2 regions of the Alteromonas nitratireducens genome follow, and region 1 is predicted to be linked to the other one. Evidence: predicted binding sites of a transcription regulator. Region 1 holds the regulator's gene; the other holds the start of a gene.
The links. Region 1 encodes FNR, which switches genes on or off when oxygen is low (the NO sensors DNR and NnrR bind a similar motif). Its sites were predicted from a motif close to TTGATCTAGATCAA; they were not measured.
Positions count from the first base shown of each region.

Region 2: nrdG (anaerobic ribonucleoside-triphosphate reductase activating protein) is a predicted target of FNR. The motif match lies at 2,219-2,232, and genes of this name have one in related genera.

Region 1 is NZ_JBFNPK010000001.1:468,763-484,882, forward strand. Features, by position in the region: gene AB1N33_RS02045 (cytochrome C) at 113-598, shown strand; gene AB1N33_RS02050 (FMN-binding glutamate synthase family protein) at 602-2,233, opposite strand; gene AB1N33_RS02055 (cation:proton antiporter domain-containing protein) at 2,479-4,056, shown strand; gene bfr (bacterioferritin) at 4,181-4,657, shown strand; gene bfr (bacterioferritin) at 4,657-5,124, shown strand; gene AB1N33_RS02070 (hypothetical protein) at 5,128-5,586, opposite strand; gene ccoN (cytochrome-c oxidase, cbb3-type subunit I) at 5,826-7,259, shown strand; gene ccoO (cytochrome-c oxidase, cbb3-type subunit II) at 7,271-7,876, shown strand; gene AB1N33_RS02085 (cbb3-type cytochrome oxidase subunit 3) at 7,878-8,051, shown strand; gene ccoP (cytochrome-c oxidase, cbb3-type subunit III) at 8,056-9,012, shown strand; gene AB1N33_RS02095 (FixH family protein) at 9,110-9,589, shown strand; gene AB1N33_RS02100 (heavy metal translocating P-type ATPase) at 9,589-11,961, shown strand; gene ccoS (cbb3-type cytochrome oxidase assembly protein CcoS) at 11,971-12,174, shown strand; gene AB1N33_RS02110 (sulfite exporter TauE/SafE family protein) at 12,167-12,841, shown strand; gene fnr (fumarate/nitrate reduction transcriptional regulator Fnr) at 12,874-13,593, shown strand; gene uspE (universal stress protein UspE) at 13,682-14,602, shown strand; gene ttcA (tRNA 2-thiocytidine(32) synthetase TtcA) at 14,689-15,636, shown strand; gene rssA (patatin-like phospholipase RssA) at 15,633-16,120, shown strand, end outside.
Region 2 is NZ_JBFNPK010000023.1:5,940-22,059, forward strand. Features, by position in the region: gene AB1N33_RS15245 (TnsD family Tn7-like transposition protein) at 1-400, shown strand, start outside; gene AB1N33_RS15250 (Tn7-like element transposition protein TnsE) at 439-2,094, shown strand; gene nrdG (anaerobic ribonucleoside-triphosphate reductase activating protein) at 2,292-2,771, shown strand; gene nrdD (anaerobic ribonucleoside-triphosphate reductase) at 2,755-4,545, shown strand; gene AB1N33_RS15265 (ribonucleotide reductase subunit alpha) at 4,666-5,058, shown strand; gene AB1N33_RS15270 (Acg family FMN-binding oxidoreductase) at 5,118-6,134, shown strand; gene AB1N33_RS15275 (hemerythrin domain-containing protein) at 6,148-6,588, opposite strand; gene AB1N33_RS15280 (bifunctional protein-serine/threonine kinase/phosphatase) at 6,594-8,354, opposite strand; gene AB1N33_RS15285 (NarK family nitrate/nitrite MFS transporter) at 8,422-9,888, opposite strand; gene AB1N33_RS15290 (MFS transporter) at 10,364-11,638, shown strand; gene AB1N33_RS15295 (NnrS family protein) at 11,644-12,846, shown strand; gene AB1N33_RS15300 (SirB2 family protein) at 12,853-13,224, opposite strand; gene moeB (molybdopterin-synthase adenylyltransferase MoeB) at 13,236-13,994, opposite strand; gene AB1N33_RS15310 (alginate export family protein) at 14,184-15,380, shown strand; molybdenum cofactor riboswitch at 15,489-15,641, shown strand; gene moaA (GTP 3',8-cyclase MoaA) at 15,630-16,120, shown strand, end outside.

The sequences.
Region 1 (16,120 bases):
GTCACTAAAGTGTAGAGGATGGTTTTGATAACGCATTGACCTTAATCAAGATATTTCCATCGGAGTCGTCTATGCTGTTGGTAATTGGTAAAACGCAATAAGGAGAAACGCTATGTTGAGGTTAGGTTTGGGGCTGGGGATCGCACTTGCTCTGTCGGGATGCCAGTGGGGCGCCGATTCGCCGAGAGGATTCAGCCTTCCGGAAGGTAACGCCGACGCGGGTAAAGCGGCGTTTATGCGTTACGGGTGCGTCGACTGCCATCAGGTTGACGGGCTCGACAACAGCGGCGTCGCAAGCTCGGTGTTACCCAAACCCATTGTGTTGGGGGGCAGCAGCGCCCGGGTGAAAACCTATGGTGAACTGGTCACAGCGATTATTAACCCTTCACATAAGTTAAGTCCACGCTATCCGGTGAGCATGACCACGTCAGGCGGTGAGTCTAAAATGCCTAACCTCAATGACGCGCTATCTGTGACCGATTTGATTAATCTTGTGGCGTTTTTACAGCCAAAATACAAAGTAGTGCCGTACCGCACATCAGAATACCGGCTATATCAGTTAAGAACGCCTGACCAGGAGACTGGCTCAGATAACTGATCCTCAGGAGACCACCTTGGTCTCCTTATCCACATCGGCAAGCAGGCTGGCAGGCATAAAGCTCTCTGCGCTTGCCTCCTGCACGTGGATACGAAACGCCTCCGGCACGTCATCACCAAGCAACGCCCCCTTTTTAACCAGCGGAAAGATTTCGTCGTAACGGCGCACGCTTGATTGATCAACACGCCGGAAAATATGGGTGCGGTTAAGGTCACTGATAGATTTATGGCCAGTTGAAGACAAAATATCCATCAGCGCATGCACCGTTTTTTTATGAAACCGGTACACCCGCTCAGACTTGTCAGACACAACCAGCCCGCGTGATAAGGTTTCATCCTGTGTCGCAACGCCCGTGGGGCAACGGTTTGTGTTGCATGACAATGACTGCACGCAGCCCAGTGCCAGCATCATGCCCCTTGCACTGTTGCACAGATCTGCCCCCAGACTCAGCGTTTTGACAAGCTGGAACGCCGTAATAATTTTACCGGAGGCAATCAGACGGATACGGTCGCGCAGACCAAAGCCAATCAGACAGTCATCAACAAAGGCCAGCGCTTCACGCAAAGGAAAGCCAATTGAGTTAGTATATTCCAGCGGCGCCGCGCCGGTGCCACCTTCTCCGCCATCTACCGTAATAAAGTCGGGCGTGATACCCGTTTGATGCATGGCTTTGCATATCGCGATGAATTCACTCTTGCGTCCCAGCGCCAGCTTGATACCAATCGGCTTACCACCACTTAATTCGCGAAGCCTGACGATAAAATCCAGCATCTCAAGAGGCGTAGAAAATGCCTTGTGGCGTGGCGGTGAATCTACCTGGGTTCCGGGTTCCACACCACGGATTTTAGCAATTTCCGGCGTGTTCTTGTACGCGGGCAAAATCCCACCGTGGCCCGGCTTTGCGCCCTGAGAAAGCTTTATTTCGACCATTTTTACGGCAGGCAGCTGGCTTTTTTCCTTAAACTGTTCAGCGTCAAAGCCTCCCTCTTCACTGCGGCAACCGAAATAGCCGGTTCCAATCTGCCAGACGATGTCACCGCCGTGCTCAAGATGATACGGCGTCAGGCCACCCTCCCCGGTATTATGATAGAAACCACCCAGACTCGCGCCCTTATTCAGCGCCAGGATGGCATTTTTCGACAGACTACCAAAACTCATTGCTGAAATATTCAGCACACTGGCGTCGTAGGGTTGTTTACAATCAGGTCCGCCAATCCGTATACGGGGATCAGACTCCATATCTTCAACCTGCATCGCGGACAAAGAGTGACCAATCCACTCATAGCCGTCCGAATAGGTGTCAATCTGCGTGCCAAAGGGCACGGTTTCCCGACTGTTTTTGGCGCGCTGATAAACAATAGAGCGAAACATCCGCGAAATGGGTGCGCCACCTGTATCAGATTCAATCACATATTGTTGAATATAGGGACGGAGCCCTTCAATAATCCAGCGCCCGCGGCCTACCAGCGGATAATTTCGTAGGATCGCATGATCTTTCTGAACACAGTCGTAAATGGCTAAAAATAGTAAAGGGAGAGTGATAAAGAAAAGCCATGCAGCCGGAGCCCATGCATAGACCAGCAATGAATTGATGGCCAGGGCGACAACGAGCCAGATAAAAATGGTAGTGCGCACAATGATTTCCTTATTGATTTGCTTCTAACACATATACACTGCATTGGTGTGAAGATCACGTAAGCGATCAGAATAACAGGTAAAACATCACCCTCAGGTTACGCGTAACTTTGCAGAATGCTTACCAGGCCTACGATGAACACCGTGTGTTTACTTACAAGTCGTTGTATCGCATGCTAGTTAGGTACGAACCTCGGATAGATTATAAACCGGGCTACACTAAAACAGCTTCAGGACATTTTTTCATGGAATATGCCTTTCTTCTTTTCGCTTTTGTCTGTGGACTGACCGTCAAGCTTGCGGGTATTCCGCCCTTGGTTGGTTATCTCATTGCGGGCTTTTTGCTGAATTTCGCAGGCTATCGTATTACCGATGAACTTACTGCCCTGTCTGACCTGGGTATTACAATCATGCTGTTCACCATAGGCCTTAAACTGAATATCCGGGATTTACAGCGTCGTGAGGTATGGGGAGCGAGTACCGTTCACATGCTGCTGTGGATTGGTGTGATTAGCGTTGCTGCGTACGGCTTGACCACCCTGCTTAGCATCACGGTGCTGCAGCTTGATATGCAAAGTGCACTGTTAATTGCATTCGCGCTTAGTTTCAGCAGCACCGTGTGTGTCGTGAAAGTACTGGAAGAAAGTGGTGAAATGAAAACCCGCCATGGCCGTCTTTCTATTGGCATTCTGGTTATGCAGGACGTCTTCGCGGTCATATTTCTGGTTGCCGCCACCGGTAAACTACCGTCTGTATGGGCACTCGGCCTGCTGGCAATCATTCCCTTACTTCCACTGATACACCGTGTTATTAATCAGTCCGGGCACGGTGAGCTGTTGCCCCTCACCGGTTTTATCCTTGCACTTGGTGGGTATCAGTTATTTGAAGCCGTTAATATTAAAGGCGATCTTGGCGCTCTGATTTTTGGCATACTGCTCGCGCGTCATCCTAAAGCCAGTGAGCTTGCCAAGTCGCTGCTCAGCTTTAAAGATTTGCTGCTTATTGGTTTTTTCCTGTCGATAGGCTTAACCGCTCTCCCCGACCTGACAATGATCGTGGCCGCTGTGATCATTGCGTTACTTCTGCCGTTAAAAGCACTGCTGTTTTTCGGCTTATTTACCAGCCTGAAGCTTCGCGGTCGTACGGCGTTTCTTTCTGCCATGGTGCTAAGTAACTACAGCGAATTTGGTCTGATTGTTGGCGCACTCGCCGTATCACTTGGCCTGCTGGCTGAAACCTGGCTGGTTGTGCTGGCCCTGGCAGTGTCGTTTTCGTTTGTGGTTACCAGCATTATCTACCGCAATTCGCATAGTCAGTATCACCGCTTCAAAACGCCGATTAAGCGGTTTGAGCGTCCTGTTCGTTTAAAAGAAGACATTTATCCGGTTATCACCCAGGCTGAATTTTTAGTGGTAGGTATGGGGCGCGTTGGTTCGGGCGCATTTCAGTCATTAGCCAAAATAGCCGGAAACCGGGTGTGGGGTATGGATGCAGACCGCGTGAAAATTAAGCAGATGCAAAATGACGGCATGAATGTCATTTGTGGTGACGGTGAAGACGTCGATCTCTGGGATAATCTGGACATCCAGAACGTTAAACTGGTGCTGCTTGCACTGCCTTCAATTGAAGATGCCATCAATATTACAAAACAGTTGAGTAATGCGGGCTATACTGGACGGGTGGCAGCAATTGCACGCTATGAGGACGAGGTACAACATCTGCTTAGCAACGGCGTTGATAAGGTCTTCAATTTCTTTACCGAAGCCGGTCTGGGTTTTGCCGAAGAAAGCCTCGCCTATGTCGAAGAGAAAAACGTAGCATGACAAATACAAACAAAGGATGTAGTAAGAACCATTAGCGTTTGTATCATGCTGTTTTAAAAGGATATTTTGACTACACTGCGTGAAATAACTATACTGCACACAGCATTTAACAAGGTATATCGCGATGAAAGGTAACAAACAGGTCGTTGCTAAACTCAATGACGTGCTCACCAGCGAGCTGACATCAATTAACCAGTACTTCTTACACGCCCGTATGTTCAAGAACTGGGGGCTGTCGGTGCTGAATGAAAAGAACTATAAAAAGTCGATTAAAGACATGAAACAGGCGGACGATCTGATTGAACGCATTCTGTTTCTTGAAGGACTCCCCAACCTGCAGGCTCTGGGCAAACTGTATATCGGTGAAGACGTCAGGGAAATGCTTGGCTGTGATATGCGGTTTCAGAATGAACAGCTGCCGCTGCTGAGAGATGCCATTGCGCTGGCGGAAGCAGAACAGGACTATGTCAGCCGCGATTTACTGGAATCTATCCTCGAATATGAAGAAGAGCATCTGGACTGGCTGGAAACCCAGGAATACCAGATAGATGCAATGGGGATAGAAAATTATCTTCAGGCACAGGTAACAGGAGACGAATGATGAAAGGCAATAAAAAAGTGATTGATGGTCTCAATGCCCTGCTCGCGTACGAGCTGGCGGCAATGGACCAGTATTTTATCCATTCACAAATGTACCTGGACTGGGGCCTGAATAAGCTTTACGAACGTATCGATCACGAATTCGATGATGAGCGCGGTCATGCGCAAAAGCTGATTGAGCGTATGCTGTTTCTTGAGGGCACACCCGACATGACGCAGCGTACCGGCTTTAAGGTAGGTAAAGATGTTCCCGAAATGCTGGAAAGTGATTTGCGGGTGGAATATGAAGTAGATGCCAAGCTGCGTGAAGTCATTGCGCTGTGTGAGGAAGAAAAAGACTACGTCACACGGGACATGCTGATCGTATTGCTGGATGACACTGAAATGGACCATGCCCACTGGCTGGAACAGCAGCTTGGGCTTATCAAACGTCTGGGACTACCCAACTACCTGCAATCACAGATGTAACTGTTACCCATTATCGGTTGTAAAATACAGCATGGCCGGGGTCTCCCGGCCTTCCAGATTAAGCAGCATTCGCCAACGCATGGTGGGTTCCGAGCAGCTCCCGAGCATGAACCAGCCCTCCCATTGTCCCTCGGTGTTTTGATCGACCAGCACCGGGATCTTCCCCATATACATATTTACACCTTCAATCCATGCGCTGGACACCGCGATTCCGTCGGGTAGCGAGATCTGAAGCGTGACGGACTCTTCCGGTGATGGGTGACGGGTAAATTCCGCCGTCGCCTGTTGTCTATTAATGGTGAAACTACACATAAGATTAATGAAATTACACTGGAGACTCTGTAATTGGCTGTTAGACTTTGCAGGAACAGACGTTGTCAGCGTCTGGGCAACATAGATGCTTATTGCAACAGCAAAAATGGCGACCGGACCCAATATTTTACGTAAATTTTTTGTGAACATTGTGTTTGGTTTTTTTTGCATCCCGTGAATTAAAAATGCCGTCTGTTGACGCAGATCAAGTAACGGGAGTTTATGGTATCTTTTTGTTGTTAAAAACTTTATTATCCGCGTACCAACTGGCCTGGAGAGTACAATTATTATTCGTTTCAGGCCCGGTGTGAAGCACGCATACTGAATTAAACCGCGTTACGCGAAAGTTGGAAACCCATTTATTTCTTTGAAGTGGAAGATTCATAAAAATGAGTGAAATAAGCCAAGCACAGCCTGACTATAATTATAAGGTCGTCAGGCAATTTACTATTATGACCATTATATGGGGCATTATCGGTATGGGCCTCGGTGTGTACATTGCTGCACAGCTTTTCGCACCGGTCCTTAACTTCGACCTGCCCTGGCTGACGTTCTCGCGTCTTCGTCCGCTGCACACCAATGCGGTAATCTTCGCATTTGGCGGATGTGCCCTGTTTGCTACCTCGTACTACATTGTTCAGCGTACCTGTCAGGTCCGGTTGTTCAGTGACAAGCTGGCAAGCTTTACTTTCTGGGGCTGGCAGGCCGTGATCGTGTTAGCGGTATTGTCTCTTCCACTTGGCCTCACCAGCAGTAAAGAGTATGCCGAGCTTGAATGGCCAATTGACATTCTGATTGCGCTGGTCTGGATTGCCTACATCATTAACTTTTTTGGCACTCTGGCGATCAGAAAGGTCTCGCACATTTATGTCGCAAACTGGTTCCTGGGTGCCTTTATGCTGACCGTTGCGGTGCTGCATATCGGTAACAGCATGGCGATTCCGGTTTCATTCACTAAGTCCTATTCACTCTACGCCGGTGCTGTAGACGCCATGATGCAGTGGTGGTACGGGCACAATGCAGTAGGTTTCTTCCTGACTGCAGGTTTCCTCGGCATGATGTACTACTTCGTACCGAAGCAGGCAGGTCGTCCGGTTTATTCTTATCGTTTGTCTATCGTGCACTTCTGGGCGCTGATTTCACTGTATATCTGGGCGGGTCCACACCACCTCCACTACACTGCGCTGCCTGACTGGACGCAGTCGCTGGGTATGGTGATGTCGGTCATTCTGTTTGTCCCGTCCTGGGGCGGCATGATCAACGGTATCATGACGCTGTCGGGCGCGTGGCACAAACTACGTACGGATCCTATTCTGCGCTTCCTGATTGTTTCACTGTCGTTCTATGGCATGTCTACCTTCGAAGGCCCGATGATGGCAATCAAGACGGTTAACGCACTGTCGCACTACACTGACTGGACCATCGGTCACGTTCACTCTGGTGCACTGGGCTGGGTAGCCATGGTATCTATCGGTTCTGTTTATCACCTGATCCCGGTACTGTTTGGTCAGCGTGAGATGTACAGTATCCGTCTGATTAACGTTCACTTCTGGCTGGCTACGATTGGCGTTGTGCTTTACATCGTTGCAATGTGGATGTCTGGTGTTCTGCAGGGTCTGATGTGGCGTGCAGTTAATGCAGACGGCACCCTGACCTACAGCTTTGTAGAGTCGCTGGAGGCCTCAAAGCCATTCTACGTGGTTCGCTTCATCGGTGGTTGTTTCGTGGTTGCCGGCATGCTGGTCATGGCCTACAACACGTACAAAACCATTCGTGCACCTAAAGGCAGTATCGCTGCTGATCCTGCAACACAGCCAGCGTAAGGAGACGTAGAATGAAAAATCCACATGAGATAATTGAAAAGAACGTTGGCCTGCTGACGATTCTTATCCTTATCGCCATCAGCTTCGGCGCGATGGTTCAGATTACGCCACTGATGTTCCAGCAGCAGACCATGGAACCGGTCGAAGGCCTGCGTCCGTACACTGCACTGGAGCTCGAGGGTCGTGACATTTATATCCGCGAGGGGTGTGTTGGCTGTCACAGTCAGATGATCCGCCCGTTCCGCGCAGAAACTGAGCGTTACGGTCACTACTCTGTTGCCGGTGAGTCTGTATGGGAGCACCCATTCCTGTGGGGTTCAAAACGTACCGGCCCTGATCTGGCGCGTGTAGGCGGCCGATACAGTGACGAGTGGCACCGTGTTCACCTGCGTAATCCGCGTGACGTTGTACCTGAGTCAAATATGCCTGGCTTCCCTTGGTTGGAAGAAAACACGCTGACCGGCGAGCTGACTGCTAAGAAGATGGAAGTATTCCGTGGTTTTGGCGTCCCTTATACCGATGAGGATATCGCTGGTGCGAAAGCGGCAGTACAGGGTAAAACTGAAATGGAAGCCCTGATCGCCTACCTGCAGTCTCTTGGAACCCATCTGAAATAATATGGACCAGGGCACTGTAGGCAGCATATTTACTGTTATCGTCTTCGTCTGCTTTATCGGCGTAGTGTGGTGGGCATTCAGCAGCCGCAATAAAACAAAGTTCGATGAAGCGGCTAACCTGCCGTTCGCAGACGAAGAAAAACAAAAATCAAGAGAAGATCAGCAGGAGTCTTGAACTCATGAGTACGTTTTGGACAATTTGGATTTCGGTGATAACGCTGGGACTTATCATCGCATGTTACTTTCTCCTTCGTTGGTGCCTTGCAAATAAGACAGGTGTGCCACAGGGCGAATCAATGGGACACGAGTTTGACGGTATCGAAGAGATTAACAATCAGTTACCCCGCTGGTGGACCATTCTGTTTTACATCACCATTGTATGGGGTTTTATTTACCTCGCACTCTACCCTGGTCTGGGTTCGTTCCAGGGGCTGTTAGGCTGGAAAAGTTCAAACCAGAATATTCAGTCGCTGGAAGAGTCACGTCAGGCTCGCGCTGAAGCTAAAGAAAACGGCATGCTGGTGCAATACGACCGTGAACTGGATATGGCAGAAGAGCGTTTCGACCCTATTTTCGAGGCCTACGCCAAAATCCCGGTGGAAGAACTTGCGAAAGATCCTGAAGCCATCAAAGTTGGTCAGCGACTGTTTTTGCAAAACTGTTCACAGTGTCATGGTTCGGATGCACGTGGTCAGAATGGCGGTTTCCCTAACCTGACGGACGATGACTGGCTGTACGGCGGTACTGGCGCAAAAATTAAAGAAACGCTGATCGGTGGTCGTCGCGGTAACATGCCAGCCTGGCTTGACGCGATGGGCGAACAGGGTATCGAAGAGGTTGTGGCTTATGTTCTGAGCCTGAGCGGCCGCGATGTTGACCCGGAACTGGTTGCGAAAGGTAAACCGCGTTTTGCGGCCTGTGCTGCCTGTCACGGAATGGACGGTAAAGGTAACCAGATGCTTGGTGCGCCTAATCTGACAGACAATATCTGGCTGTATGGCGGTAGCCATCGTGCGGTAACAGAAACCCTGACCTACGGCCGCAACGGGGTTATGCCTTCATTCAAGAAAACCTTGGGTGAAGACAAAATTCATGTTGTTGCTACGTATGTGTACAGCCTGTCGCACAACGACTAAGTAGCACAGAATATTCACTGTAAAGCCCCGTTATCACGGGGCTTTTTTTATGAGAAAATAGCGCCTCATCACGCGCTGTAAATGTTAGAGATAGTTCATGAACAAGCCTTGGTACAAACAGTTCTGGCCCTGGTTTTTGATTTCGGTTCCGGTCGCCTCCTTCATTATGAGTGGCGTTATGATAAACATCGCCACCACCACCGAAAATTCACTGGTCGTAGACGATTACTATAAAGAAGGTAAGGCCATTAACCTCAGCCTGGATAAAATTGCAGCGGCCAAGAGGAAAAACATCACCACGGATTTAACCATTGAAAATGGCGCTATCTCGCTGAAATTCCACTCAGGGATCCCGCAGGAAGGGACTGCGCTGAAACTCGCCTTTTACCACACGACACTGGAAGATAAAGACACATCGGTGCTGCTGAGTCGGGATGCGGCAGGGATTTACCGGGGCTTTAGTGAACAAGACCTGGGCGGTAAATGGCAAATAACCCTGACGCCCGTGGACGACAGCTGGAAAATCCAAAAAACCGTCAGCCTGCCCTATTCCGGTGTGATGAAGTTTAACCCCTGATGTCTGAACAAACCTGTTACCACTGTGGTCTGCCGAACGATCCGGACCATCAATATGACGCCATGGTACTGGGTGCCAGGCGACAGTTCTGTTGCCCCGGTTGCCAGGCGGTAACCGAGGCGATTGTTGCTAATGGCCTGGAAGATTACTATCGGTTCAGAACTGCCCCGGCAAAACAGGGCGATGTCTTACCCTCCGAAATTCAGGACAAACTTAACGTATATGACCAGCCTGAGCTTCAGGAGGAGTTTGTTTTTGATGAAGGAAAGCATAAACAGGTTCAGCTTACCATCGAAGGCATTACCTGCGCCGCGTGTGGCTGGCTGATTGAAAAGCAACTGGCAAAATTTCCCGGTATCCGGCAGATCGCGGTTAATGTTCAGGAACGCCGGGCGCTGATCAGCTGGGATCCGGAGCAAACGACTCTCAGTAAAATTCTCGGGGCACTGCAACAGATTGGATATCAGGGTGCGCCTTTTCAGCCAGATCAGCATGAAGCCGCGTATCGCCGGGAGCAAAAATCGTATTTAAAGCGATTGGGCCTGGCCGGCCTGATGACCATGCAGGTTATGATGCTGATGGCGGGGCTGTATTTTGACTGGTTTGGCAATATTGACGAGCAGACCCGCCGATACTTTTACTGGGTAGCGCTGGTGCTGACCACCCCTGTTGTACTGTATTCCGGCAGCACATTTTATCTTGGGGCGATGAAAGCCCTGTCGGCCCGCACTGTGAATATGGATGTACCGGTTACGCTGGCCGTATTTGGCACCTATATCGCAGGTATTAAGTCTACGCTGCTGGAGCGTGGCGACGTGTATTTTGAATCTATCTGCATGTTTATTTTTCTGCTGCTGCTCAGCCGTTTTCTGGAGCACAGGAGCCGTCACCGCGCTGCACAAATCTCCGCCAACATGACGCATTTTATTCCAGTCTCCGCTAACCGTCTGGATGACCATGGCACGGTCACAACCTGTCTGGCTAAACAGCTAAAAAAAGACGAACGCGTGCTGGTCAGGCCGGGCGACACCATCCCGATAGACGGTATCGTCAGTCATGGGCAATCGGCGGTTGATGAGTCGATGCTGACCGGTGAGTTTCTACCGGTTGAGAAGCAGCCTGGCAGTCAGGTATTTGGCGGGACGGTGAATCAGTCAGGCGCTTTGACGGTCACGGTTACACGTACCTTAAAACATGCCCTGGTTAACCAAATCGTACGACTGCAGGCGCAGGCGATGGCAAGTAAGCCCAAAATCGCCCAGATCGCCGATACGTTCTCACGTTATTTTGTTACCGGTGTGCTGCTTATTTCTGCCCTCACCTTTGCCTACTGGTCGTTTCAGGGCAGTGACGAGGCATTCTGGATAACGATTTCTGTACTGGTGGCGACCTGTCCCTGTGCGCTCGGTCTCGCAACGCCTTCGGCACTAACCTGCGCTGTCGCGCGCCTGAATAAGCAGGGCATTTTATTAAAACGGGCCGATGTCCTTGAGCAACTTACCGGTATTTCCACGATTGCACTGGATAAAACCGGCACACTGACCAACGGCGAATTCAGCATTGTTGACCAGTGGACTGGTAACACCCTCTCTGCAGACGATGTGAGCCGAATTACCGCCACGCTCGAGTCGCGCTCTGAGCATCCGATAGCCCGTGCATTCCCTGACGCGCCGCTACACGCACTGTCCGATTTTTCGGTAACACCCGGTGGTGGCGTAGAAGGCACCATCAACGGCAGTAACTACAAACTGGGATCACCTTCCTTTGCCGGTGTTACACTGCCCTCACTCCCCTTCACCCCCAATGTAGTACTGACATGTGGTGAAACCGTGTTAGCGGCCTATCGGTTGAGTGATACACTACGCCATGATGCCGAGGCCGCCGTAAAACAGCTGAGTCAGAAAAAGCTCATTTTGCTTAGTGGCGACAGTCAGCAAAACGTGGACAATATCGCCGCCGTGTTGCCGATCAGCTATGCCAAAGGCACGCTGTCGCCCAGGCAGAAATATGACGAAGTCCATCAGTTGCAACAAGCCGGTGAGCGGGTCATGATGCTGGGCGACGGAATTAATGATGCACCGGTGCTTGCCAGTGCCGATGTCTCTGTCGCCGTGGGTAACGCGACAGATGTGGCGAAAACGGCCGCGGATGTTATTTTGCTTGGTGACAGCCTGCTTTGTATTGCCGATCTGCTCACTATTGCACAAAAAACTAAACGGACAATTCGCCAGAACATGCTGTGGGCACTGGGCTACAACGCGCTGATTCTGCCGTTCGCCGTGTCTGGCCTGCTAAGTCCGTGGATGGCTGTTGTAGGTATGTCCCTGAGCAGTATCATTGTGGTAACCAATTCAACGCGACTGCTACGCTGAGGACCTGCCGTGAGTATTATTTATGTGCTTATTCCCATCGCCATCATCATTGTTGCCGTTGCGGTAGTCATCTTCTTCTGGGCAGTACGATCAAATCAGTTCGACGATCTCGATCGTCAGGGGTACAGTATTCTGTTTGATGACGACTTGTCACCGGAAGATAAGAAACTGGCAGAAGAGCGCAAAGCTGCGCAGGAAAAACGGCGTGACTGAGCTGACAGGCTTATCTGCATTGTTAATCGGACTCGCCGGCGGTGTGCATTGCATCGGTATGTGTGGTGGCATTGTTACTGCGTTACAACAGGCCGTCCCGGCGCGGCGTCGTCCATTTCCTTATATGCTGGCCTATAATCTCGGCCGTATCATTAGCTACACACTGGCTGGTGCCCTCGCAGGCGGCGTGGGACAAATGTCGGCCGCAGTATTGCCGGCACTTGGACAGGTGCTGGCCTGGTTAAGTGCGCTTATGCTGGTGGCGCTTGCGCTGTATCTGGGGCAATGGTGGCGAGGGCTGGCATATCTGGAAAAAGCAGGCAATGCCGTCTGGCGGCTGATTCAGCCCCTGTCTAAACGCTTTTTACCCTTCAGGTCGCCGCTTGCCGCCCTGCCGTACGGACTGATTTGGGGATGGCTGCCCTGTGGTCTTGTTTATTCGACGCTGACGTGGTCGCTGACCAGTCAGCAGGCCGGACAAGGCGCCTTTATCATGTTTTGTTTTGGACTGGGCACATTACCTACCCTGCTTGCAGTTGGCAGCGGGGCTGACTATCTTTTTAAACAGTTCAGGAAGCCGCGTGTCAGGCAATTCATCGCAAGCGGGCTGTTAATATATTCGTTTTTCTTGATCTACCGGTTAATACATAGTATCACCATAAACTAACGACTCACCGAGCGGGATAACAGGCAATAATCATGAGCAATGGAAGCAACTTTTCAATTCACTGTCAGAACTGCAGTTTCAGTCATCTTTGTTTACCGGTTGCGTTAAACAAAACTGAAATTGAATCACTGGATGACATTATCGAAAGAAAGCGTCCACTGCATAAACATGACACGCTGGTTCACACCGGCGCACCATTTAAGTCACTGTATGCCGTTCGCTCAGGCTCCTTCAAGTCGTTCGTGACGAACAAAGACGGTGAAGAACAGATTACCGGTTTTCATTTCCCCGGCGACATTATTGGCTTTGATGCGCTGCGGGAAAATAAGCATCAGAGTTATACCCAGGCGCTGGAAACTGCAATGGTCTGTGAGCTTCCTTACGAAACCCTTGACCAGATTTCGATGCAGCTCCCTAAGCTGAGACATCAGATCATGAGCTTTATGAGCGCAGAAATTAAACAGGATCACGATATGATGATGCTGTTGAATAAGCGCTCGGCGGAAGAACGCCTGATGTATTTCATTGCACAGTTGTCAGAACGTTTTGAGGCGCGGGGCTTTTCAGGAAAACAGTTTCACCTGAGCATGACCCGCAATGAAATTGGCAACTATCTGGGCCTGACCATCGAAACCATCAGCCGTTTACTCACCCGGTTCCAGAAAGAAGGCGTCATTAAAGTAGAAGGCAAGCTCATTACCATCCTCGATACTGAAAAAATGGATGAAAAACTTAGTTACGTGGCCGTGTAAGTACGCCGCTTGTTGATCCAGAACAACAGGCAAAGTCTGCGTAACGTATTACACTAAAATGGAATACTGTGATTAAGGGAGTACGGGGATGATACGTTATAAGCACCTTCTGGCTGTTATTGAAGCCGACCGTGAGACACAACCGGCGCTCTCCCGGGCGTTGGAGATTGCCAGAAAAACCCAGGCAACCGTCACAGCCATGCTTGTCGTTTACGACTTCTCTTATGATATGACCACGATGCTGAGTCAGTCTGAACGCGATGCTATGCGCAAAGCCGTCATCGACGACAGAGCGGCCTGGTTACGACAGCAACTCGACAATCAGGGGCATCAGGACATCAATATTGTGGTTGAATGGAATAATCGCGCGTATGAAGCCGTTATCACCTATGCAGCCCGGCACAACGCTGATTTAGTGATTAAAGCCACCAAGCCCCATAATGATCTGAGCTCGGTTATTTTCACCCCTACCGACTGGCATTTGTTAAGAAAGTGCCCTTCTCCGGTACTGCTGGTAAAAGAGCACGACTGGCCAGCAGATGGAAATATTATCGCTGCGGTGAATGTGGGGACCGAGGATGATGAACATCGCCAGCTGAATGATCGCATTACCCAGACGGCGACAGACTATGCCACGTTACTTAGCGGGCATGTGAATCTGGTCAATTGCTTTCCTGCCACACCACTGAATATTGCCATTGAGGTACCAGAATTTGATCCTGATACCTATAACAATGCGGTGAAAACGCACCATGAAGAAGAAATGGCCAGACACGCCGGTAAGTACAGTATTGATTCCGACCGCTGTTACGTAAAAGAAGGCTTACCTGAGCGCGTTATTCCAATGCTGGCCAGAGAACTTGACGCCGAACTGGTTATTATCGGTACCGTTGGCCGGGTGGGCTTATCCGCTGCACTGATTGGAAATACGGCGGAGCACGTCATTGACGGACTGAAGTGCGATGTGCTGGCGCTCAAACCGGAAGGTTTTAAAAGCCCCATAAGCTGAGCGGTTAATTTTTCTGGCGTGGATAGCAGCGCTGGCTACGCTTCGTTATAATGTCGGCTATTTTGTAGTAACAGGTAAGCCCCGATATGACCGCAGATGCACAGCCTAAAGACACCGCCGCAGACGCCCGCTCACAATCGAAACAACAATACAGCTTTAACAAGCTGCAAAAGCGTCTTCGCCGCAACGTAGGCAAAGCGATTGACGACTTTGGCATGATTGAAGATCAGGATAAAGTCATGGTGTGTCTGTCTGGCGGAAAAGACAGTTATACCATGCTGGATATTCTGCTTTTTCTTCGCAAGATTGCCCCGATACATTTTGATATCGTAGCGGTCAACCTTGACCAGAAGCAGCCGGGCTTCCCGGAGCATGTATTACCTGAATATCTGGAATCACTGGGCGTTGAGTATCTGATTGTCGAAGAAGACACCTACTCCATCGTGAAAGAGAAAATTCCGGAGGGTAAGACAACCTGCTCGCTGTGCTCGCGTTTACGCCGTGGCATTTTATACCGGACAGCAAAAGAAATCGGGGCCACCAAGATTGCTCTGGGCCATCATCGCGATGACATGCTGGAAACCTTTTTCCTGAATATGTTTCATGGTGGGAAACTGAAATCTATGCCACCGAAGCTGGTAAGTGATGACGGTCACCACATTGTTATCCGGCCACTCGCATATTGCAGTGAGCGCGATATTCAGCGTTATTCAGAGGCAGCCGGTTTCCCGATTATTCCCTGTAACCTGTGTGGTTCACAGGAAAACCTGCAGCGCCAGAACATAAAAATGATGCTTCAGGACTGGAATCGTCGTTTCCCGGGTCGCATTGAGTCGATGTTCAGAGCATTGCAGAATGTCGCCCCCTCACATTTGGTTGACAGTAAGTTATATGACTTCAAAGGCATTAAAGCTACCGGTAGCCCGGTCGACGACGGCGATATCGGGTTTGATCCTGTTACCTTTTCTGATCCCTCCCCGGCAAGTGACGATACAGAAATACAGGTTGTGAATATTATGGAGCCCGGCAAATGAAAATAGGATTGGCGCTCGGCGCGGGAGCCGCGCGTGGATGGACGCATATCGGTATTATTCAGGCACTCGAAAAGATGGGTGTACAGATTGATGTAGTGGCAGGCAGCTCAATCGGCGCCTATGTCGGCGCAGCGTATGCCAGCGGAAAGCTTGACGAATTGCGTACCTGGGCGTGCTCACTGACTGAATGGCAGGTGCTGTCGCTCATGGGCGTGGGTATTCGCCGTGGCGGAATAGCCAGTGGACAGAAGGTCTTCAACAAGCTGGCAAACGATTTGTGTGCCCCCACCTTCGAAGAAATGGAAAAGCCATTTGCAGTCGTTGCTACTGATTTATATTCAGGACGCGAGGTCATTTTTAATTCGGGGCCCGTAGGTGACTGTATCCAGGCATCCTGTGCGATACCGGCACTGTTCAGCCCGGTCGCCAATGAAGACCGCTGGCTGGTAGATGGCGCTGTGGTAAACCCGGTACCGGTAAATTT
Region 2 (16,120 bases), on a different contig from region 1:
CAACGACAAGAGCTGGCTGATGTCTAATCGGCCAAGACGAAAAGTAAATGCGCAAAGCCACTACGCCGTTAACTACAGTGATTGGGATGCAAAAAACGTTGCGCATCTTGAATCGGTATATGAGGGCATGGCTAACGTGCCCAACAGACCGCGTATAACAAGAACGCGATTAATTAGGGAACTACCCCGTTCAAACTCTGTAGAGAAACATCTATCTGAACTACCGTTGACGACAGCGTGGTTGGCTTCTCACGAAGAATCGGTAGAAGACCACCAACTCCTTAGATTAAGACTTGCTTACGAACAAATAAAATCTAATAACCATGAGGTTAAGCGATGGCGTTTGCTCAGAGTTGCTAACATTCGCGAAGAGTTGGTAACCCCAAAGATTGAAACTTAAATAGCAGCACTAGAACAAAGGAAAGGATAGTCAGATCTGTGTCAGAGGTCGATGAAATTGGAATTCGTGGGATCCCCAAAGAATCTAAGTTGCTCTTACTGGGTGATTGGTACCAAAAACCTGGGAAAGAATGGAGAGTTGTTTGTTATTTCCATAATAAAGACACGGGTGACATCAGAAGGTCCTTACCTATTGACCTACTTCCCGCATTAACACCAGGGACCGTTTTTCCAAGAACATCAACAGAAAACAAGGCTCAGGGTTGGACGGAAACAATTATGTTGCCAACTCAGGAGCGTTGGCATAAGGCTACTTTCAAAGACTTACCAGGCACTTTAAAACGTGCTCATGGTCTTTCAAGTCAATTCGACAATTGTGTTCTGTACAGAATCTCAACTGACGAAAGGGCATATTGGCTACCAATAGCAGAAGTCGCACGCATGCTTTTCTTTCATTCTTCAGAAGTGGTTCGCGCTGCTGTTTATCAGGGGAATACGTGGCAACTCGGTAAGTCCTGGTCTGTAGATTGGGTTGGTAACGTTGAGTTGTCTTCGAATATACCTGTTAGGTACATGAATAACTTACAGTACCGAAAGTTCTTTACGTGGTTGTTGTTTGATCCTGACATTCAAGATAGCTTCGGCTCGATTTTCAAATCAATTAATCAGAATTCAATCATAGTAAACGGCGCAGATCGGTGGACATTTGATTTTACGCCGCCAGATTTAAGCCACTGTGAAATTTCAATTTCAGGCTATACGGGCAGAGAGTCTGAAATAAATCAGGTATTTATTCGAGAGATTAGGTCGGTTTCTGGCCTTACAGCACCTGACCTTGATGTTGTTTATTTTTCACACCCTGATGATCACCTTTTACTTAACAAAGACCCTGAAAATAGTGACGAGAAACCTAAACCACCAAATAGACCACCCGTAAATACTAGAGAGCTGGATCCAGACACAAAACCGAACTCAAATAGAAAAAGACACTTGCTGAAGTTAGGCAGAAGCGGCTTGCACTTTGATGTAGAACTCGACACGAGAAGAAGCACAAGGCAGGTAAAAGTGCTACCACCACAAACTGAACCAGATTTGGATGATTTACAGGAGCAACCCCCTGAAGAATTAGCCAGCTTGAAGAAAGGGAGTGACAATGGAAAGGGATCAAAGGCGGATGTTGACAATCTTGATCCTCCAGACTTAATCGATGCACCTGAAAAAATTGTGTTCTTTCAATCTATGCTGCAAAAACTGCAGGAAGAGCACGGGTGGCAAATTCAGAGCAGTATAGGAGACGTCCCGAGGAAAAGATGTCGCAGCCAGCATTTGGTTGGAGGTAGGCCTCGTCGATATTGCCATGCTGTAGTTAAGCGAGACAAATCGACGACGATTCAAATATTAGAAATTGAATTAACGTGTAAGCCAAAGAAGGACGGGACATTGGATACTGAAAGCTTATCCACATTATTTTTCCGCGCAGGTGATACCTCCATCACATTTCAAAGAATTCTCGATGAGTTAATGACTGCATATAAGGACGAAGGGTTGAATGCAATGAGCTGGAAACGTCAGTTTATTTCGCAGAACACTTCAGTTAAGGAGTACTTGGGGCACCCTGATAACAAGATCACAAACGAGCGAGATGCTCTTGACTCATGGGTAGCTAGAGCAGCAGAAAAAGTGATCGGGATGTAGTAAAGATATATCTACGTAGCTTTCGTTCGAATGGATAGAAGTGCGTTAAGCGCTCAATTACCAGACATTTTTTGCAACCAAGCGTTTTGTGAGAAGATGGAAAAATGATGATCCGCTGTATGCTTTGATCTGGATCAATACTACATATAGTGCTTTTAGTGTTTAAATAGCACCACATGTAGTTACCGGGCTATTCAATGCAACCCCTTTTTAACTCACTGGAACCTCAAGTGCTTTTTCAAGAAGTACCTGATGAGGTATCACTTGGATTCACGATAACAGGCTGTAAGTTGCGTTGTGAGGGCTGCCACAGCTCCGATATTTGGGACTGCAGTCTTGGCAAATCACTGACCAATGAACTGTTTGCTGCATATCTAAAGAAATACGAGGGATTTATAACGTGCGTGCTCTTTTTTGGCGGTGAGTGGAATACAGAAGCTTTGATAGAAAAGCTCCGTATTGCCAGACAATCACAACTCAAGACCTGTCTTTATACCGGACTACCAAGAGTATCCTCAAAAATCCAAAAACAACTGTCATTCTTGAAAACCGGCAAGTGGATTTTTTCACTTGGCGGACTGGACTCCCCGTCGACCAATCAAAAACTAATAAACGTCAATACAGGCGAATTACTAAACCATAAATTTTGGGAGAATAAGTGTGCTAACACTCGATGATAAACATATAAAACAAAAACTGCAGTTTATCGATAGTTACTTAAATGCTGAAACCGCTGCTGATGGCGCGAAGTTAGACGCCAACGCAAATGTGACGAACAAAAACATTGCCACGCTTGAAGCCGAGCTGATGAAAGACTATTTCATTCAGGTAAACCGGGCTTTAGTCAGTAATAAGATTGAAGAGCTATTTGGTCATGAACTTGCGCTTGAGTACCAGCGGCAGATAGAAGCACATGAAATCTATGTACATGACGAAACCAGTCTAAAGCCTTACTGCACTTCAATTACCATGTACCCATTTCTCTTAAATGGGTTGACTGAGCTTGGCGGTGAATCCAAGGCTCCTCAACATATTGAGTCGTTCTGTGGCAGTTTTGTCAACTTAGTGTTTGCTATTAGTGCCCAATTTGCTGGCGCGATTGCGACGGTCGAGTTTCTGATTTATTTCGACCATTTTGCACGTCGAGATTATGGAGAAAATTATCTGGATACGCATGCAAAAGAGGTAGCTAACCATCTACAGCATGTTGTTTATGCCCTAAACCAACCTGCAGCTGCGCGGGGATATCAAAGCGTTTTTTGGAACATATCGCTTTATGACGAGTTCTATTTCGATTCAATGTTTGGCGAGTTTGTGTTTCCCGACATGAGCAAACCCAAATGGGAGAACATTGAATCGCTGCAAGCATTCTTTCTCGAGTGGTTTAACAATGAACGTAAACGGGCAGTGCTCACCTTTCCAGTAGTCACAGCGGCAATGTTGACTAAAGACGGGGCAGTCAGAGACATCAATTTTGCAGCGACCTGTGCTAAAGCGATGAGTGAAGGTAACTCATTTTTTGTTTATCAATCCGAAAGTGCCGATTCATTAGCCTCTTGTTGCCGATTACGCAATGAGATAACAGACAATACGTTTTCTTACAGCTTGGGTGCTGGGGGTGTATCGACAGGTTCTATTAACGTGATCACGATTAATATGAACCGATTAATTCAGGATGGCAGAGATTTAAGCACTGAAGTTCAGAAGATACACAAGTATCAAGTCGCTTATCGTAGACTCATCGAGGAGTATAAAGCAGCGGGAGCACTACCTGTTTATGACGCAGGCTTCATTAGCTTGGAAAAGCAATTTTTAACGCTGGGAGTCAACGGACTGGCAGAAGCTGCTGAGTTTTTAGGTATCGAAGTTGATAATAATCCAAAGTACAAAGACTTTGTTAGAGCTCAACTGCAAGTTATTTACGAACAAAACCGTGCTGCATCTAAGCACTATAATTGTCAGTTCAACACTGAATTTGTGCCTGCGGAAAATTTGGGAGTCAAAAATGCCAAATGGGATAAACAAGATGGCTATCTGGTTAACAGAGACTGTTACAACAGTTATCTCTATCTTGTTGAAAACACAAATACCACACATATTGACAAGTTTATCCTGCATGGAAGAGAGTTAAATCAATACCTTGATGGTGGTTCAGCACTTCACCTCAATCTTGAGGAAACGTTAACCTATAATAACGCCTTAAATCTTCTTAATATTGCTGCGAAAGCAGGATGTAACTATTTTTGTGTGAACGTAAAGATTACGATCTGCAATGTTTGCGAAACTATCGATAAACGCACTTTACATGCTTGTCCATCGTGTGGCTCTGAAGATATCGATCATGGAACTCGCGTAATTGGATACTTAAAACGAGTCTCTGCTTTTTCAAAAGGTCGGAGGAATGAGCATGCCCTTCGTCACTACCATACTCGCACGCGGCTTCACACTTAGACTGACGCATATATAGTGTTTTTACCTATTAAGGGGTAGTTCATTACCCCTTGTGCGCAATGGCATAAAGACCGATCGATGTGTACGCTTTAGTCAGAAACTTTCAAGAGGCTCATTGTTATGTCTGGCATGTTTTCCGACCTTTTATTAAAAGCACAAGAGCAAAGCGAAAAGCAGCGCTTGTTGTTTTTGTTCGCAAAAACTGACGAGACCAACAAAAGCAGAAAGCGAGAAGATAAAAAAGGTTCCATTGAACCCAAAATGGTAGTGGATAAACTGCCTGATGAGCTGTCTGAATTTGCCGCTTTGGTGAAGGAAGCCGATAGCATAAACAAAGACTGGGATTTTGTATTTATAGCCAGTCTTGGGGGCGATTCAAATAAGCCTCCTACTACAGAAGCTGCAGAACCCTATCTAAACAAAATGACCAACGATGTGATGACAGGTAACAATATTTTTCGTTATGTCGTGTTTGATAGAAACGAAAATCCGATAGAAATCACTGCAAATTAGTAAAGGGGAAACCCAGCTCCAGCGAGCTATACTTATGACTATTCTGACGGCTAAAACCCATGGTCGATAACGTACGTGAAATTAAAGACGGCTTGTTTCCTTTTAATGGTGACGAACTGCATCAACTCACGTTTTTATTGAATTATGCGATCCTAGCACCGTCTCATTATAATGCCCAACCTTGGCGCTTTAGGCTATCCAAATACGGATTGGATATCATTCTCGATAAACAACGAGTGTCCAGGTTTGTTGATCCTCACTCTCGTGAAGCAATAATCAGCTGTGGTGCAGCCATAGGCATGATCGAAGTTGCCGCTCATTATTTTGGCTCTGCGGTCAAAATAAAGTATGAAAACACGACTGAAAGAGACTTGTTGGCGCATATCAACATAGCAGGACACTACGACCCGTCTGATGATGACATTGCGTGGTTTCATGCTATCAAGCACAGGCAAACTAACCGAAGGTATTTTGATGATACTGAACCACCCAATCAAGTATTCGATAGTGTAGAGGGCTACGCCAATTCGCTTGCAGTTCAACTGGCGCTTTCAACAGATATTGCCGCGATCTCAAAGTTTTCAGACATGATTGAAAAAGCGGTCAAACGCCAGTTTTCGCAGCCCTGGTTTCGATTCGAATTTACTTCGTGGCAGCGGTCTATGCTGAGCCTAAAACTAGATGGTCTGACCGGGCATGGTTTTTATCACACCACACTTCCACACCTATTATCTAAGCCGATGTTGAATTGGTTCAATTGGGGAGCTAGTATTGGCAAGTATAATGTCGACAAGTGCCGCCATGGGAGCCCGACATTTGCTGTGATTGCCACCGCTAATGATGATAAAGCAGACTGGCTGAATACTGGTCGACTATTAACGTTTTTCTTACTTGGGCTTGCACATCATCGTCTGTCGGTTTCATACATGAATCAAGCTATTCAGGAGCCAGACCTCAGAAAACAACTGCCACCGGTTTTACAATCATTGAAATATCCACAACTGATTCTGAGAATAGGTAAGGCATCGCCGGTACATTTCACTGCGCGGCGATCCGTTGAGCAAACAATACTATGAAGATATGGTCAATTCACATATCCAAAAAGAGCGCCAGCAACTGTTCCTCTGCCAGAGCTCGATCACACTGAACATAAAGCACTTGCTCTTCTTTTTCGTTGTGTAGCAGAAGCAGTTCTGACAGGGCTTTTTCGAGTGCTTCTGAATGATCGTCGTTTTTTAAGCTTTCACTAATTTCGTCAAGCATAGCCTTAATCTGATCATGCTCATGTCGCATCACCACCGTTGGGCCCGTATCATTTATACCGGTTGCTTTTTCAAACATGGGAAACAGCAATTCTTCTTCCCACCGAATGTGTCGTTTCAATCCTTCACTAAATTTGTCGAAGAGTAAAACAGCCTTGTAGCGTTGGTTCTGTTTATTTTCCCGGTACATGCGAAATAGAAAATCAAGTCGTTCGTGATCAACACTAAAAAATTGGGTTACCAGATTTTGCATTACTGACGGCTCCATAGCAGTTATCCTGTGGTCGAAAACAAAATGACAACCAGTATCAGCATAGCAACCCAAAAGGCGGACATCATCTGCCAAAAAAGCAAACCTTTGCTGTTATCGATTGCGGGATCATCTTTTAAAAACTCGGGATTAGGCCGAGTTACATCATTGACAAAGTCTTGAAGTCGTTTGTAGCGTTTTGGCATGTCAAGCGTCACACCTTTTTCCAACGCACGATCAAACCATAGAGGAATAATGGGGTTGTGGTCAGTGGCGCTTATATATCGCAGCTTGTCAAAGTCATGGCTGTTGACGTATTGCTCTATCTTTTCCCCATAGGGTAACTCACCGGTAAATAATTCGTAAGTAATGGTGGCCAATGCATAGATGTCGCCTTGGATCCCGGTGTTCCTGCCTTGTAAGTAATAAGGATCAGAGTACGTAGCCGTGCCAAGCGCACCAAGATGCTCGATAGGAATAAAAATCTCAGCAATACCTGCAACAAAGACAGACCCAAAATCAATCACTTTAATCTTCATTGCATCATCAACAATGATGTTTGCAGGCTTCAGATCCTGATGAATCGTTTCTGTATTGTGAAAAGCCTTTAACGCAGCAGCGATCTGTTTTACTAGTGTGATAGCCATCTTGGGAGAGGGCAACGGGTGGTCAACCATCCATTTATCGAGCGAAATACCAGGCACATACTCCATTAGGTAGTACAAACAGGTTCGTGGTCGATTTTGGGTTATGATCTTGACCACGTACTCACTATTGATGCGTTTACCTATCCACTCTTCCTGAATAAAGCGGTCAATGTAGTGCACGTCATCCTGAAAGTTGAGCGATGGTGTCTTCATTACCATTTGCTCATTAGTTTCCAAGTCAGTAACGAGATAAACCTGGCTGCGACTGCTGGCAAAAAGGGCTTGATCAATTCGGTAACCATCCAGCTTCATGCCGGGTTCGAGATCGGGTGGGAACGGTAGTCGGGTTAATTTGGTATTGAAATCATCACGGCTTTCATCAGGCAGTTTTTCGACTTTGGCAATCGCGCAGCTGATATTGTCGTCGCTGTTGGCCATTTTAGCCTCAGCAATTATGCGCTCGCATTGCTGTTGAGGTTCACGTTCATCATTCAGAAAATCGATCAGTTTCTCTGAACTGATGAAATCGTGTACACCATCTGTTGTCAGAAGAAATATATCACCTTCTTCCAAAACTGATTTTCCGTAATCGACTTGTAGTACGTTATCCATTCCTACGGCTCGGGCCAGAATGTTTTTGCCTCCGCCTATGTTGATTGAATGATCTCGCGTCAACTGTGTAATAGTGCCTGCTCGATAACGGTAGATCCGTGAATCGCCAGCGTGGAAAAAGTGAGCCGTCCTTGATTTGAGTACAAGACCACTAAACGTGCATAGATAGCCTTTTTCCTGATGAGTGAACTCGTGACTTTGCTTGAACAAGTTTAAATTGATAGTAGTTAGTGTTTTTTGTCCGGCTTGTTTTGCTGACCACGTATCAGGCGTGCGGAAATATTCTTCGATAAAGTGTTTTACTGCATAATCGCTAGCCTCTTTGCCCGCTTCGGCACTACTGACACCGTCAGCTATTACGACGGCTGTGCCCTTCGACGATATCGCGTGTTGGTCAGTCGGCGTATGCACAGCAACTGCATCTTCATTGACCGGCTTAACGCCTGCAATAGAAGCACAACCTGTAACAACAACAAGCGTTGCATCGTTTGTGACGTCGTGCTTTTGAGTGTGCTCTGATCGCATTGAAAAAGTCTAGGTTAGTGAAAAAGACATCCCTGTTTTAGAGATGCCTTTTATTGACGAGTTACTATTAACTTACATCGATCATATGAACAGTGCCATCTTCAGCAATTTCAGCGATTTGACCACGCGGTTCATCCATAAACATCAGCGTGAATAAGCCAACTAACGCGGTCGCTGCGATGACGTAGAAAAACGTACTGTAATCGACAAATGAAAGGACGGTTAAGAATGTAACAGCACCAACATTACCATATGCACCTGTCATACCCGCAATTTGGCCTGTCATTCTGCGCTTGATTAATGGGACGACAGCAAACACCGCACCCTCGCCAGATTGCACAAAGAATGAACAGCCCATAGCAATGACGACTGCTAGCCATAATGGCCATGTACCATCAACCAGGCCCATTAACGCATACCCTGCAGCCAACCCTGCGGTTAGAATCATGAGTGTAGATTTACGGCCAAATTTGTCAGAGATCCATCCGCCTGCTGGGCGTGACATCAAATTCATAAATGCATAGGCACCCGCGACCAAACCCGCTAACACTGGATCAAGGCTGAATGTTTCAGCAAAGAAAAGTGGCAACATTGAAACCACTGCTAACTCGGAACCGAAGTTAGTGAAGTACAGAATATCCAGTACAGCGACTTGTTTGAAATTATAGCGGTGTAACTCTGGTACTTCTTTGGTAAAGATTTCTTTGTTGACTTGCCAGACTTTATAAACTTCAAGTAAATACAAGGCAAACAACCCAACGTAAATCGAATTCACAATGGTTTGGCTGAGAATGTCCACACCACTTGGAGATAGTTTCCAGGCTAGCAGAGCAATTGCCGCATACATTGGCACTTTCATCAGCAGAAGTAAGAAGAAGTCACCCTTGGATGTCACTTCCATAGCGCCTAAGTTTTTGGGCTTGAAGTATGTTGAACCTTTTGGCGTATTAGTCACATTGGCATAATAAACAAAAGCAAAAATTAAGCTTATTACACCCGTTAAGCCAATCGCATATCGCCACCCGTCTTCACCGCCAAACAAAACCGCAATTGTTGGCAAGGTAAATGCGGCGGCGGCAGATCCAAAGTTACCCCAACCACCATAGATACCTTCCGCTGTGCCAAGTTCGTTATGGGGGAACCACTCCGACACCATCCTTATGCCAATAACGAAACCAGCGCCAATGAAACCGAGCAAGAAGCGGGCAATCGCTGCTTGCACGAAGCTATCCGCAAAAGCAAACATGAAACAGGGGATGGAACAGATAGCCAGTAAAGCTGAATAGACCAGCCTCGGCCCGTATTTGTCTGTCAACATGCCGATAATAACCCGGGCCGGAATGGTGAGCGCAACGTTCAAAATGAGCAGAGTTTTAACCTGGTCGGTTGTCAGTCCTAAAGTTTCTTTTACTGCTTGAAGTAACGGTGCGAAGTTGAACCAAACTAGAAAGCTAATAAAGAACGCCATCCAAGACAGATGGAGTATTTTCATCTTGCCAGTAAATTTAAAGATATTGAATTTTTCAGTTGTCATGGGAATCTCCGCATGGATTTGTTATCTATCACTAATTATTAGCTCTCTGGGATCTTGGTCTTTGACTTGAATCAATAAGGAATAACCTGTAATTACAATGCTTTACGGATACCTAAAAGGTGGTATCCAGCTGTGCTTAAAGTGGCAAAAATTGGCACTTTTGTAGATTCATTGATCGCCGAATAGTTGTTTCCCCTCTTACAAGCGTAAACGAAGGCTCGTTGATTCCTATTGCTTCTAGGCGGTAAGTTTCAGTTTTTTGTGGGTAAGTAAATATCCAAAAGCAGCCGATGTAAGCCTTGTTGTAATGCTGAATTAATTCATTAAAAACAGTGGCTTAAAATTTTTCAGCGACTACCTATTTAGGGGTAATTAGTAACTTAAACCTTAGTCAAGCATCCCCCCTGGTTTATAGAGTTGTCGCCTTGTGGACGCTAAAGTGAATACTGGTTTTTATTTATTATCGGGTAGATTTTTGACAGCTTCACACTCCAGGCAGGCAACGCGAGCTTTAGTATTGGCAACGCTCGTATTTGCTATTAACTTCTCAGTTTGGACGCTTTATGCAGTAATGAGCGTTGAACTGAAGCAAGTGCTTGAATTGTCCAGCACTCAGGTCGGTATTCTGCTTTCTGCACCCATCATCACTGGCGCATTATTGAGGTTGCCAGCAGGTTTATTGTGTGAGCGATACTCGCCAAAGATGATACTGATCCTGCAGATGCTTATCACTGTTCCACCACTAGTTTTATTACCCAGTATTGATAGTTTTTCAGGCTACGTGATTGTTGGGTTACTAATTGGAATATCGGGAGTCTCTTTTAGCATTGGTATTCGCTACCTCACGGACTGGTTTGACAGTAAAGAGCAAGGCACGGCAATGGGAGTCTTCGGTGCGGGCAACGCTGGTGCGGCTCTCAGTTTAATAATTGTGCCTTATATACGAGATGTTTGGAGTTGGAACACTATTGGGCCCACCTACAGCGCAATGGTTTTAATTACCTGTTTTGCGTTTTGGTTAGCCGCGCCGTCACCACCTAAATTCAAACAGCAAAACAAACAGAAACCGCTGGCGTTTTTTGTGAAACCATTGGCTCACGCACGAGTCTGGCGATTTGGACTGTACTACTACTTTGTTTTCGGCAGTTTTTTAGCGCTATTGCTTTGGCTTCCCCAGTACTATGTGAATGCCTACGCTTTGCCGTTCAATCAAGCCATGGCTCTAACTTTATTATTTGTTATCAGCTCCAGCATGGCACGTGCTGCCGGAGGTTGGTTTGCTGATCGTTTTGGCGCGCGGAATGTCAACTGGGGGGTGTTCTGGATTTGCTTAGTTTGTCTTTTCTTTTTGAGTTATCCGCCAACGACAATGACCATTCATGGTGTGGATAAAGATGTCGAACTTTACATTGAACTGAATGTTTGGGTGTTTACTGTCTTGCTCTTACTGATTGGTTTAGCGCAAGGTTTTGGGCGCGCCAGCGTATATAAAATCATCAACGACTATTATCCCGAACAGATGGGAAGCGTCGGTGGTATGGTCGCCATGCTTGGCGCATTAGGTGGTTGCACGCTCCCTATTCTTTTTGGATTGGCAGTCGACATTGCCGGCGTCTACAGTGCGTGTTTTATGCTGCTTTACGGCGTGTTAGCAGTCTGTATGCTGTTAATGCATTTGGCAATAAAACGCGAGCGATATAAAAGCCGAGTGTTAGCAGCGCAACAACATAATTTTCTCGAACAGGATTAATTGGCATGTTAGACATCGTGGATAATCAACAAGAGCAAAAAATTACTCCATTGCTACGTTTAGGGTTTCGGCCGTTTTTCTTGTTCGGTAGTCTGTTTGCAGCCTTATCCATAGCGTTGTGGCTGCTGACTTTAAAGGGCGCTGTTTCTGTTGAGCCACTTAACGGTATGCTTTGGTGGCATAGTCATGAAATGTTGTTTGGTTTCACGGCAGCGATAATCGCTGGATTTTTACTCACCGCTGTTCAAACCTGGACGAATATCCCAAGTATCAAGGGAGGGCAACTACTGCTTCTAGTCTCCCTGTGGGGTTTTGCACGGCTGTTGATTTTGTCTGGCTCGACGCCGACGCTGCCATTGACAATGATTGTCGATTTGATGTTCTTACCGTTAACAGCATTTTTTGTCGGTCAACGGATGGTCAAAATACGCCAGTATCGAAATCTGATTTTTATTCCTGTACTAGTACTCATGTCAGTGATGAACCTTTTCACCTATCTACCCAGCCTAGGTTTTGATGCAGCTTGGCAGTCACGCGGTATGCAGGGTATGACGTTGCTAGTCACATTTCTGGTGGCTTTTTTAGGTGGCAGAGTCATTCCGATGTTTACAGCAAATGGCACAAAAACTACCAAAGTACTACCTATAAAGTGGTTGGAAATGGCAGCCTTAGCCAGCCTTGTGGTTGTGTTGGTTTTATTGCTACTCAAAGATGTTGCGGATATTACGATGTTGACGGGCATTGTATGCCTGACAGCAGCCATGATTCATGCATTACGTCAGTGGAGGTGGCGCATCTGGGTCACTTTAAATGTGCCACTCGTATGGTCTTTGCATTTTACTATGCTGTTCATTCCGATAGGGCTAGGCTTGCTAAGCCTGCATTTCTTTGGTGTAAGTATTACTTTAAGTACTGCAATCCACAGTTTAACCGTTGGCGTCATAGGGGGCATGATTTTAGCTATGATGTCTCGCGTTTCACTTGGGCATACCGGCAGGATGCTACAAGTTGGAAAGCTAATGAGCGTCGCTTTTTTTGCTGTTGTGATCAGTGCGATAGTGCGGTCTATTGCAATAGCGATATGGCCACAGTGGACGATTCAATTTTGGCTATTTGCAGGTTGTCTATGGTGTGTAGCATTCGGTTTGTTTTTCTTTAAATACTTGCCTGTACTGTCAGCACCCAGAGTGGACGGAAGACCAGGATAAATATACTTAAAGCATAAATTTGCTGAATGCAGATTTAAATATCAGACCGATGCATAAGAGCGCGGCAATAAACGCGACTATGCGCTGTGTTTTTGTTTTGCCACGCTTCAATGCTACGGTTCCAAACACAATGTACAACAGGAGCAACAGTATTTTTGCGGCTACCCAGTCGAAAATCCATGGATAGAAGCCTGCCATTACCATCAGAGTAACAGCGGTACTGAGTAAAAGTGTATCGATAACGTGGGGAATAGTTTTCACCCATTTGTGATGCAGCAAGCTTGAATCAGTTATCATCCAATACCCACGGATAACAAAGCTTACAAGTGTAGTTACTGCCAACAGGATGTGTATTTGTTTTAATAGCAGGTAATCCATTGGTTCTTACCTTACCTTATATGTCCGCAAACTTTGCAGTCCTTAAGAGGAACGACATTCACTGTACGCCAGCTGTGCTCCATTGCATCAAACAGCTTTAGCTGATTGTAAAACGGCTCCCCATAGTGCGTTAGGATCTTGATGGCCTCGAGCGCTTGGCTGGTGCCAATAATTCCTACCAGTGGTGACATGACTCCTGATTCAACACAGCTGAGATTTTGTTCGCCAAAGTAATGGCTATAACAGGCATAACACGCACTTTTTTTGTCTGGCAGTACGTTGAATAATTGTCCTTCCATACGTATCGCCGCACCAGACACCAAAGGCTTACCCGACTGATAGCAGATTGAATTGATTTGATCTCTACTGCTTAGATTGTCTGTGCAGTCTACGACCAAATCATTCTCGGTAACCAACATCTGAAGTTCATTTGAAGAGAGTCGTTGATTAAATGTCTTGATGCTTATCTCGCTGTTGATTTGCGACAACAAATGTTGTGCAGAACTTACTTTCGGTTGCCCGATGTTCTTTTCCAAGTGCAGCACTTGTCGCTGAAGATTTGTCAATTCAACCTTATCGTCATCAACCAGCGTTATTCCGCCAACGCCACTTGCAGCTAAATATTGGCTAACAGCACATCCTAGTCCGCCAACACCTAGTATCAACACTTTGCTATTTATCAGGATCTCCTGTTTATCCAAGTCAAAGCCAGATAGCAGGACATGGCGGCTGTATCGCATTGCTTGCTTCGTGGTGAGCTCGTTTTTCATCGTGTATCCCACAACTTTAGTTGCATTTCTTTTTACCACTCAAGCCATAGGCCAGCAATTCCCCAAAAGAGGTAGTCTGAATACCTCAATTTGCTAGCATCGAGTAAGTGTGGGTATCTATATGATTTTTAGTAGTTTTATTTGTTTTAAGGCGTATTGTTTAGCGTAGCATTTAGTGAGGAGAATACTATGAAAACACTATTAGCAACGGCTATCGCTACAATATGTGCAGCAGGTTTGTTAATGCCAAACGTATCGGTTGCAACCGGATTCGCTGATTTCCAACAAGCGATCACTGACGGTGACGCAAATGTTAAACTCCGTTATCGATACGAGCGAGTAGACCAGGATAACGTTGACAAAGATGCGAATGCATCAACGTTGCTTACCCGCCTTAGTTATAAAAGTGCAGATTTTGGGGGCTTCTATACGCAAATAGAGTTCGATAACGTAACCGCTTTGGGCAACGAAAACTTCAATAGTACCGTCAATGGCAATACCAACTATCCTGTCGTTGCAGATCCGATTGGTTCAGATTTCAACCAAGCCTACGTGGGGTACAAAACAGAGTCATTGCATTTTACGGCAGGTCGACAACGCATCAATCACAATAATCAAAGATTCGTCGGTGGTGTTGGTTGGCGTCAAAATGAACAGACTTATGATGGCTATCGTTTAAGATACGACAATCAGTCAGGCCTGAATGTTGACTACAGCTATGTACATAACGTAAATCGAATTTTTGGTACAGATAGCCCGAATTCGGATTTGGGTGGCAACATACATCTGTTGAACGTCACACATAAAATCAATGCTGATCACAAGGTGGCAGGTTTCGCCTATGAGCTTGACTTCGACACTGCGAATGCCATCGCGACTCGCACATTCGGGGTAAGTTACGATGGTAAGATTTCTGCCGTAAACGTTCACGCGGCTTATGCACGTCAAAATGAAACCGGCGACAATCCAACAGACTTTTCAACAGACTACCTCGCATTAGAATTAAGCACTAAGTTGTCAGTGGTTAATGTTGGTATAGGTTTTGAGTCTTTGGGTAGTGATGCGAACGTTGGATTTTCTACACCTCTAGCGACGCTACATATATTTCAGGGCTTTGCTGATAAATTCCTGAATACTCCCAATGAGGGAATAGACGATTTGTATCTAAAGGCCTCAGGTAAAATAGGCAAGTTGAATATGGTGGCTTCTTACCATCAATTTGAGTCGGAAGTTGGCTCCATTGACTACGGCAATGAGTTTAATTTCAACGCCACTTATCCTGTATATAAAAATACAAATTTTTTACTACGTTATGCCAACTACAGTGCCGATGATTTCGCGGTCGACACCAATAAACTGTGGGCAATGATGACTTTCACTTTCTAACGTCATCCACGCGTTAGTTGCCGACTCAACACGGGTCGGCTTTTTTATACCCCCTTGTGAGTATTCCTTCAGCGGAATAACAAAAACAACACTTTTACGCCAAACTTAAGGTAACAAAAACTCCGAGCTCTGATACCTAAGGTTTAAATAACTAAGGTACAGGAGCCGCAACTGAGAAGTTGCCCGGTAGCCAGAGAAATCAACCTGCCGCCCACGAGCTGCAATGCTCGACATTTGGAAAGGTGTTAGATGAATTTACAAGACTCATTCGGACGAAGGTTCAATTATCTGAGACTCTCAGTGACTGAACTGTGTAACTTTCGTTGTAACTATTGTCTTCCTGATGGCAACGACTGCAACACGCCCAAAGGCGGTTTGTCCGTAAACGAAATTCAAACCTTGGTGAAAGCTTTTGCTGGCTTGGGTACAACCAAAGTGCGCATTACTGGCGGCGAGCCTGCACTGCGCAAAGATTTGTGTGAAATCATCGAAACCTGTAAAAAAGTAGACGGCATCAAAAAAGTCGCCCTGACAACAAACGGATTCAAACTCAATCAGGATATCGAAGGGTATAAGCGGGCTGGTCTTGATGCGATAAATGTCAGTGCTGACAGTCTCGACCCTCGCATGTTTGCGGCAATCACCGGCAAACAAAAGTTGGAAGAAATACTGTTGGGTGTTGAACGAGCTGCTCAGTTAGGCATCAGCAGCATTAAGTTAAACACCGTCATGCTCAAGCA